One region of the Methylobacterium sp. E-041 genome, then DNA from elsewhere that is predicted to be linked to it. Evidence: predicted binding sites of a transcription regulator. Region 1 holds the regulator's gene; the other holds the start of a gene.
The links. The regulator LexA, encoded in region 1, represses DNA repair genes until DNA is damaged. The targets are predictions, from matches to a motif close to TGTTCNNNNTGTGTTCNG.
Positions count from the first base shown of each region.

Region 1 (4,695 bases):
CGGAGACCTCGCGCGTGGTCAGGTCGGACCAGAGCCGTGCCGCCATGCTGTCCCCCGATGCCCCGACGTCAGGCGCAACGCTCTAGCGGAGCCGGCCCCTTCCCGTCGAGGTTCAGGCGAACAGGGCGTCGATGTCGTCCTGCGCCGTCGCCGGGCCGTTCGGCTGCGGGCCGTTGAGGAGCAGGCGCTGGGCGCGCTCGTTGCGCTCGGCCTCGGCCGGGTCCTGTCCGGCGGCGTCCCGCGCCCGCACCGCGCTGGCGAAGCGCGCGAGCCGCAGCTCGAACTGCTGCAGGGCGGCGACCACCTTGCCGATCCGCTGGCCGGTGATGTCCTGGAAGGCGCAGGCCTCGAAGATCGTGCCGATGCCGCTCTCGACCGCGGCGCGGTATTCCGGCCCGTCCGGGAGCGCCAGCATCGACTCGGCCGCCTCCATGATGGTGTTGGTGGCGCCGGCGGTCGCGGCGAGGACGTTGCCGAGCTCCTCGTGCGCCATCGGGATGCGGTCGTGCGTCAGCTCGTTGGCGCGCAGGGCCGCGATCTCGTCGCGCACGTGGGCGATGTAGTCCGCGATCTCGATCAACTCGGACACCATGGTCGCCGGGTTGATCGTCGCGCCGAGCGGTCTTTGCAAACCCATCGTCAGCATTCCTCCGCGTGTCGGCCCCGAAAGGTCGGTCAGGCGCCGCAGACCGCCTCGATCTTGCTCTTCAGGGTCGCGGCGTTGAACGGCTTGACGATGTAGTTGTTCACGCCGGCCTTCTTGGCGGCGATGACGTTCTCGGTCTTCGACTCGGCGGTGACCATGATGAACGGCGTGGTGCGCAGGCCCTCGTCGGCGCGGACGTGGCGAAGCAGCTCGTAGCCGGTCATCGGCTCCATGTTCCAGTCGGAGATCACGAGGCCGTACTTGCGGCCCTTGAGGCGCGCCAGCGCGGCCGTGCCGTCGGAGGCGTCGTCGACCTCCTCGAAGCCGAGCTGCTTGAGCAGGTTGCGGATGATGCGAACCATCGTCTGGTAGTCGTCGACGACCAGGATCGGCATGCTGAGATCGAGGGCCATGGTCAAACTGCTCCGGTGTCTCCGAATCGCCGGCTCGGCCGTCGGCGTCGGTCACGCAATGTCGGGAGGCGCTGTCGCTGGTCGCACCTCATGCCCGGGACCTTACGCCGGGCGGCATTGCGAAGCGGTTAATCGCGCTGCGATCGGCGCACCCACTCGGATAGGCGGCGCGGCCGCCTTTACCGACGCGCTCGGCTGCGTGATGACGATGCCCCCAGCCGCGACGTCGCCCGGACGCCGCGGCAGAGCGGGCAGCCCGCCGGCACCGGCCCGGCCGCGGAGAAGGATCGCCGCCCCATGCGCAAGGTCGTCATCAGCGAGTTCATGGACGAGGCCGCGATCGCGGCGGAGCTCGCGGGGTTCGAGCCGCTCTACGATCCGACCCTGGTCGACCGGCCGGACGCCCTGCGCGCGGCGCTCGCGGGCGCGTCCGGGCTGATCGTCCGCAACCGCACGCAGGTGCGCGCGGGCCTGCTCGCGGCGGCACCCGACCTCAGGGTGGTGGGCCGCCTCGGCGTCGGGCTCAACAACATCGATCTGGCCGCCTGCGCCGCCCGCGGGATCGCGGTCCATCCCGCGACCGGCGCCAACGACGGCGCGGTGGCCGAGTACGTGATCGGCACCGCGTTGCTGCTGCTGCGCGGCGCCTACGGCGCGAGCGCGCAGGTCGCCGCGGGCGCGTGGCCGCGCAACGCGCTGATGGGACGCGAGATCGCCGGCAAGCGCCTCGGCCTCGTCGGCTTCGGCGCGATCGCCCGCGAGACCGCCCGCCGTGCGGCGGCCCTCGACATGACCGTCGCCGCCTTCGACCCGCACCTTGCGCCCGACGACGCCGCGTGGCGCCCGGCGCACGGCGCGGTGGAGAGCCTAACCCTTGACGCGCTGGTCGCAACGAGCGACGTGCTCTCGCTGCACGTGCCGCTGACCGAGGCGACGCGCGACATGATCGGGCCGGCGGCGATCGCCCGGATGCGGCCGGGCGCGATCCTGATCAACGCCGCCCGCGGGGGCGTCGTGGACGAGGCCGCGGTCGCCGCGGCGCTTCGGTCCGGGCACCTCGGCGGGGCGGCGCTCGACGTGTTCGCCCAGGAGCCCGTGGACGCCGCGGGCGGCGCGGCGCTGATCGACGTGCCGAACCTCATCCTGACCCCGCACATCGCCGGCGTGACGCGGGAATCGAACGTGCGCGTCTCGGCGGTCACCGCCCGCGCCGTGCGCCGCAGCCTCGAGGGCTGAGCCCCGCAGCGCAGCGATCGAAAAGGGGCTCGGCGCGCGACGAAATTCGACGCACCGGTCGGATGGGCCGATGAGAACCCTTGCGGAACACTTGACGAACGTTTAACGTGTTCGTGTTTTGTTTCTGCGGCTCAACCTTCGTGTGGCCGCGCATTCTTGCGAGCCGCGCCGATGCTGACCCGTAAACAGCTGGATCTCCTGCGATTCATCGACGAGCGGATGCGCGAGGACGGTGTTCCGCCGTCGTTCGACGAGATGAAGGATGCCCTCGATCTCAAGTCGAAATCCGGCATCCACCGGCTGATCACCGCCCTGGAGGAGCGCGGCTTCCTGCGCCGGCTTCCGAATCGGGCTCGGGCGATCGAGGTGCTGCGCATGCCCGACGGCGCCGGCCGCTCCAGCGCGCCCGCCCCGGTGCCGGCAGCTCCCGCCGCGCCGCGCCGGTTCACCCCGAGCGTGGTCGAGGGCGGGCGCTCGAAGGCCGTGCCGCCGCGTCCTTCCACGACGCAGATGGTCGACGACAGCGGTCGCGCGGTGTCGATCCCGGTGATGGGCCGGATCGCGGCCGGCACGCCGATCTCGGCGATCCAGAACCAGAGCCACGCGATCACCATGTCGCCGGACTTCCTGGCCGGCGGCGAGCACTACGCCCTGGAGGTCCGCGGCGACTCGATGGTCGAGGCGGGCATCCTCGACGGCGACCTCGTGGTCATCCGCAAGCAGGACACCGCCAACACCGGCGACATCATCGTGGCGCTGATCGACGACGAGGAGGCGACGCTGAAGCGGCTGCGCCGTCGCGGCTCCTCGATCGCGCTCGAAGCGGCGAACCCGGCCTACGAGACCCGCGTGCTCGGGCCGGATCGGGTGCAGATCCAGGGCCGCCTGGTCAGCCTCGTGCGCCGTTACTGAAGGGTCTCGCCCGGCATCTCCGGGTTCGGGCCGTCCGCGGTCGGATCGTCGGGTGCCGGGTCGGCCTCCTCCGCCCGGGGGGGCGGGGCGGCCATGCCCTGGAACGGGACGTCCTTCGGCTTGGGCTCGGCCGCGGGCGACGATCCGCCCGCTGCCGCGTCATCCGTTCCCTGGGGCGGGGGACGGACCATCGCGGGGCGCCACGGCAGCGTCCGTCCCGGCTCATGCGTGTCGGCCAGAATGAAGCCATTCGGCTCGACGCGGATCGCCGCGGCGCCGTGGCTGGCGAGGTAGGCGCGATCGATGACGAGGGCGGCGGCGCAGCCCGGCGGTGCGGCGAGCGCCGTGATCAGCACCGAGGCCTTGGCGCAATCCTGCGCGAAGCCGCGGCGATCCTTCAGAAGCGCCACCGCGCGCCCGTCGGCCAACCGAAGCGTGCATCCGATCCGATCGCAGGCGGGACCGCCCGTCGCCTGCGCGCCCGGCCTGCCGTCGCCGTCGGCCTTCAGCCACTGCTCCAGCACGAAGTTCGACGGGCGCCCGAGGGCGACGAGGCTGCCGTCGGCGCGGCGCACCGCCGCCCCGCTGCCCTGGCGGTCGACGTAGATGTCGTAGCGGGCCGGCATCGTCGCTAGGCCGAGCCCGAGCAGCGCCGGCGGCAGGGCGAGCCAGCGAAGGCGCGAGACCGGGAGCGTCGCGAGCAGCAGCCCCGCGGCGAGGCACCCGAGCGCGGCGGTGCCGAAGGCCGGGACCACGACGTTGGCGCGCCCGAGCCCCTGGATCCAGCCGGAGATGGTCAGCATGCCGCGCACCGCCAGTCCCATCAGCCACCAGACCGGCTGGTCGAGGGCGAACGGGTAGGCGACGATGCCCAGCACCGCCGCCGGCATCACCGCGAGCGAGACCAGCGGCAGGGTGAGCGCGTTGCCGATCAGCCCGTAGGGTTGGACGGTCTGGAAGTGGTAGGTGGCGAAGGGCGCGGTCGCGACCTGCGCCACGAGCGTCGTGCCGAGTGTGCCGACCACCGTCGTCAGCGACAGCGCGATCAGCCGGCCGATCCGCCCGGCCCCGTCGCGGCGGAACATCCCTCCATCGATCAGGCGGGCGCAGGCGATGAGGCCGGCCACCGCCCCGAACGACATCTGGAAGCTCGGGCCGAGCAAGCCTTCCGGCTCGTGCGAGAGCGCGATGAGCGCGGCGAGAGCGAGGTTGCGCATGCTGAGCGCCGGGCGATCGACCAGGATCGCCCCGAGCATGATCAGGGTCATCACGAGGGAACGCTCGGCCGCGATGTCCCAGCCGGAGAAGACGCAGTAGGCGGTGACCCCGACCATCGCCAGCGCCGCGGCGATCTTCTTGATCGGCCAGGCCAGCGCCAGGAACGGCACCAGGGCGAGGCCGGCACGGACGAGCCAGAACACGACCCCGGCGGCCAGCACCGTGTGGAGCCCTGAGATCGAGACGACGATCTTGCCAGTCTGCCGGCAT
Region 1 covers NZ_JAKSYQ010000299.1:68,688-73,382, reverse strand. Annotated here, with positions in the region: gene MKK70_RS28420 (creatininase family protein) at 1-46, opposite strand, end outside; gene MKK70_RS28415 (protein phosphatase CheZ) at 113-637, opposite strand; gene MKK70_RS28410 (response regulator) at 676-1,059, opposite strand; gene MKK70_RS28405 (NAD(P)-dependent oxidoreductase) at 1,357-2,295, shown strand; gene lexA (transcriptional repressor LexA) at 2,467-3,207, shown strand; partial or broken gene MKK70_RS28395 (ComEC/Rec2 family competence protein) at 3,201-4,673, opposite strand.

Region 2 (4,695 bases), on a different contig from region 1:
ATCACGAAGACGTCCTCGTCCCGGCGCATCTCCTCGGCCATGGCGTCGCGCAGCGCCTCGCGGACGGTCATCGTCACCATCTCGGTGCCGGCCGGGAACTCCTCCATCACCGGCTCGGCGGCCTTGTTGGTGATGGTGGCGGGCGCGGCCGGCGCCGCGGGCTTGTCGTCGCCGGTCTTGGCGGTGGCCGACGGGCCGGAGGCCATGCCCTCGGCCTGCATCGTCGGCGTCGGGGCGGGCTGCCCGCCCGTGTCCGCACCGTTCGGCTTCGACGAGGCCCCTCCGGCGGCGGCGGCCGCGACGTCCTCGCCCTCGCCCGCGATGATCGCGATCGGGGTGTTGACGGCGACGCCCTCGGTGCCCTCGGCGACCAGGATCTTGGCGAGCGTGCCCTCGTCGATCGCCTCGACCTCCATGGTCGCCTTGTCGGTCTCGATCTCGGCGAGCACGTCGCCGGACTTGATCGCGTCGCCCTCCTTCTTGAGCCATTTGGAGAGCTTGCCCTCCTCCATGGTCGGAGACAGGGCGGGCATCAGGATGTCGGTCGCCATGGAGGGTCTCTGATCGGTGAGGCGGGCGGGGCGGCCTGGCAGGGGATCGTCGCGGGGCGGCGGCGCCCTCAGGCGCGCGCTTCCAGGAGGATGTCGGTCCACAGCTCGGACAGATCCGGCTCGGGATCGTGCGTCGCGAACTCGGCGGCGTCGTTGACGGTCTCGCGGACCTTGGCGTCGGTGGCCTTGAGCTCGGCCTCGGCGACGCCGTGCAGCTCGACCAGGCGCTTGCGCACCATCTCGATCGGGTCGTGCTCGTCGCGCATCTTCGAGACTTCGTCCTTCGTGCGGTACTTCGCCGGGTCGGACATCGAGTGGCCGCGATAGCGGTAGGTCTGCATCTCGAGGATGTAGGGCCCCTCCCCGGTGCGGGCATGCGCGATCGCCCGGCCCGCCGCCTCGCGGACCGTGCGCACGTCCATGCCGTCGACCTGCTCGCCGGGGATGCCGAACGAGATGCCGCGGCGGGAGAAGTCCGTCTGCGCCGAGGCGCGGGCGACCGAGGTGCCCATGGCGTAGCGGTTGTTCTCGATCACGTAGACCACGGGCAGCTTCCACAGCTGCGCCATGTTGAAGCTCTCGTAGACCTGGCCCTGGTTGGCCGCGCCGTCGCCCATGTAGGTCAGGCTGACCTTGCCGTTCTTGCGGTAGGCATCGGCGAAGCCGAGGCCGGTGCCGAGCGAGACCTGCGCGCCGACGATGCCGTGCCCGCCGAAGAACTGCTTCTCGCGGCTGAACATGTGCATCGAGCCGCCCTTGCCGCGGCTGTAGCCGCCGCGGCGGCCGGTGAGCTCGGCCATCACCCCCTTCGGGTCCATGCCGCAGGCGAGCATGTGGCCGTGGTCGCGGTAGCCGGTGATGACCTGGTCGCCGTCGACCGAGGCCATCTGCATGCCGATGACGACCGCCTCCTGGCCGATGTAGAGGTGGCAGAACCCGCCGATCAGGCCCATTCCGTAAAGTTGCCCCGCCTTCTCCTCGAAGCGGCGGATCAGCAGCATCTGGTGGTAGGCGTGGAGGTCTTCCTCGCGGGTGAATTGCGGCGCGTTCGGTGCGGGCTGGTGCTCGGCCGCCACGGCCTCCGGCGTCTCCGCGGCAGGGTTGGGCTGCCCCGCATCTTTCGCGGCATCCATCGGCGTGCTCCCGTGCTGGCGTCTGTTCCCGCCCGGTTTAGGACACGCGCTCCGGGAATGCGAGGGCCGACGCTCTGACAGGTGTTTGTGGTTGTCATACCCGATCCGCATGCCCGATCCGCACGCCCGATCGGCATGATCCCCTCGGGACGGCGGATGCGGGCCACGCTCAAGCCGGGACGCGCGCGCGGGACTGGAGGCGGTGCCCGCTCACGGGTCGATGACGACCACGTCGTTGGCGTGCACCCGGCCGAGGACGACCCGGGCGCGCTCCTCCAGCAGGTCGCGGTCGATCTGCTCGCTGCGCAGCAGCGCGACGCGGTGCTCCCAGGTCGCCCGCTCGGCCTTGGCCGCCGCGAGCTCCCGGGTGAGCCCGAAGGCCTGGATCTTGAGGGCGCGCTTGGCCTCCAGGCCCCGGTTGCCGTTCTCGGCCTGGTACACGAAGTAGCCGACCACCAGCCCGGACAGGGTCCAGAGGCTGAGAGGCAAAACGACCATTCTGACGCGGCGACGGACGACCATGGCGCGACCATCGTCCGGGTCGGTTAACAAAGCCTTTGCCGCGGCCGCCGATCGTGCGCTCGGTGGTGGACGGCGGCGCCCGGATGGGTTGAACCGCGCCCCGCGGTGATGGACAGTCGGAACAAAGATCGAACATCGAGGCGGCCGCCCTGCCGTGCGGCGGTCTCGCGGAACGGGACAGCGCAGTGACCGCCCCGGTGCGGAAAGTCATCCACATCGACATGGACGCGTTCTACGCCTCCGTCGAGCAACGCGACGACCCGGCCCTGCGCGGCCGGCCGGTCGCGGTCGGCGGCTCGCGCGAGCGCGGCGTGGTGGCCGCCGCGAGCTACGAGGCGCGGGCCTTCGGGGTGCGCTCGGCGATGCCCTCGGTGACGGCGCGCCGGCTCTGCCCGGACCTGGTGTTCGTGCGCCCGCGCTTCGAGGTCTACCGCGGCATCTCGGAGGAGATCCGGACGGTGTTCTCCGAGCACACGCCGGTGATCGAGCCGCTCTCCCTCGACGAGGCCTACCTCGACGTCACCGAGAACCTGCAGGGCCTGCCGACCGCCACCGCCGTCGCCCGGGCGATCCGCACCACGATCCGCGCGCGCACCGGACTCGTCGCCTCGGCCGGCGTCTCGTACAACAAGTTCCTCGCCAAGGTCGCCTCGGACTACCGCAAGCCCGACGCGCTGTTCGTGATCACCCCCGAGATGGGCCCGGCCTTCGTCGAGGACCTCGCCATCGGCCGCTTCCACGGCATCGGCCCGGTGACAGAGGCGAAGATGCGCCGCCTCGGCATCCATACCGGCCGCGACCTCAAGGCCCGCTCGCTGGAGGATCTGGCCGCCATCCTCGGCAGCGCCGCCCCCTATTATCACGGGGTGGCCCGCGGCATCGACGAGCGCCCGGTGCGGGCGCACCGCATCCGCAAGTCGATCGGTGCCGAGAACACCTTCTCCGACGACAGCGCCGACCTCGAAATCCTCGCCGAGCGCCTCGCGCCGATCCTCGACAAGGTCGCGGCGGCCTGCGCCGCCAAGGGGCTGCGCGGCCGGACCGTGACGCTGAAGGTGAAGTTCTCCGACTTCGCGCAGGTCACGCGGGCGCGCTCCCTGGCGGCCCCCGTCGGCGACCGCGCCAGCCTGGAGGCGATCAGCCTGGGCCTGCTGCGCGACCTCCGCCCGCTCCGGCGCAGCGTGCGGCTGCTCGGCGTCTCGCTCTCGGCCCTCGACCACGGCGACGCCGCGGAACCGCTGCAGCTCGGCCTGGCGATCTGAGGCGTCGCCGCGATCGTTCGATCGGGATCGCCGGCGCCGCGGTCATCGGGTCGCGCCTGCGTCCGCGGCGCCGCGCCCTATCTCGATGGGAAGCGACACCGGGAGCAGCCAACCATGACCGACGATCCCCGCGAGGCCGGAGCCCGACCCCCCTTCCCCGGCGACCAGCAGCAGGAGCGGCCGGGATTGTCGTCGCGGATGACCCCCGCCCCCGATCACGGCGAGCACAGCTACGTCGGCAAGGGGCTGCTGACGGATCAGGTCGCGCTGATCACCGGCGGCGATTCCGGGATCGGCCGCGCGGTGGCGATCGCCTACGCCCGCGAGGGCGCCGACGTGGCGATCTCCTACCTGCCGGTCGAGCAGTCCGATGCCGAGGAGACGGCGCGCTGGGTCGAGCGGGCCGGGCGCCGCGTCCTGCTGCTGCCGGGAGACCTGCGCGAGGAGGCCCATTGCCGCGACCTCGTCGCCCGCACGGTGGCCGCGTTCGGGCGCCTCGACGTCCTGGTCAACAACGCGGCCGCGCAGACGATCAACGAAGGGCTCGACGACGTGACGGCGGAGGACCTCGAGGGCTCGTTCCGCGCCAACGTCTTCGCGATGTACTACCTCGCCCAGGCGGCGGTGCCGCACATGAAGCCGGGCTCGGCGATCGTGAACTCGACGAGCCAGCAGGCCAAGGTCGCCGACAAGACGATGCTGATCTACGCCGCCACCAAGGGCGCGATCGCGAGCCTGACGATCGGGCTGTCGAACCTGCTGGCGCCGAAGGGCATCCGGGTGAACTGCGTCGCGCCCGGCCCCGTGTGGACCCCGATCCAGCCGATCGTGAAGAGCCCCGAGCAGATCGAGCAGCTCGGGGCCGACACGCCCCTCGGCCGCGCCGGGCAGCCGGCCGAGCTCGCCCCGGCCTACGTGCTGCTGGCGTCCCGCGAGGGCAGCTACATGTCCGGCGCCCTGGTGCCCGTCACCGGCGGCACGCCGATGTACTGACGCACGAGGCGCGGCGATCCGGAACGGAGCGCCGCGCCTGCGATTGACGGCGGAACCCCCGCGGGGCCGGACCGCCCCGCCATCGGAGCCAGATCCATGTCGAAGATCATCGCCGCCACGTTCGAGACCCGCCGCGACGCCGAGATGGCGGTCGAGCACCTCGTCCAGGAGCACAAGATCGACCGCAAGGCCGTGACCATCGCGCCGGTCTCGGACGAGAACAGCGCCGGCACC
Region 2 covers NZ_JAKSYQ010000179.1:50,710-55,404, reverse strand. Annotated here, with positions in the region: gene MKK70_RS15815 (pyruvate dehydrogenase complex E1 component subunit beta) at 1-551, opposite strand, end outside; gene pdhA (pyruvate dehydrogenase (acetyl-transferring) E1 component subunit alpha) at 620-1,684, opposite strand; gene MKK70_RS15805 (FtsB family cell division protein) at 1,895-2,206, opposite strand; gene dinB (DNA polymerase IV) at 2,428-3,468, shown strand; gene MKK70_RS15795 (SDR family oxidoreductase) at 3,583-4,461, shown strand; gene MKK70_RS15790 (hypothetical protein) at 4,558-4,695, shown strand, end outside.
Region 2: a site for LexA is predicted at 2,324-2,341, ahead of dinB (DNA polymerase IV). Genes of this name have one in related genera too.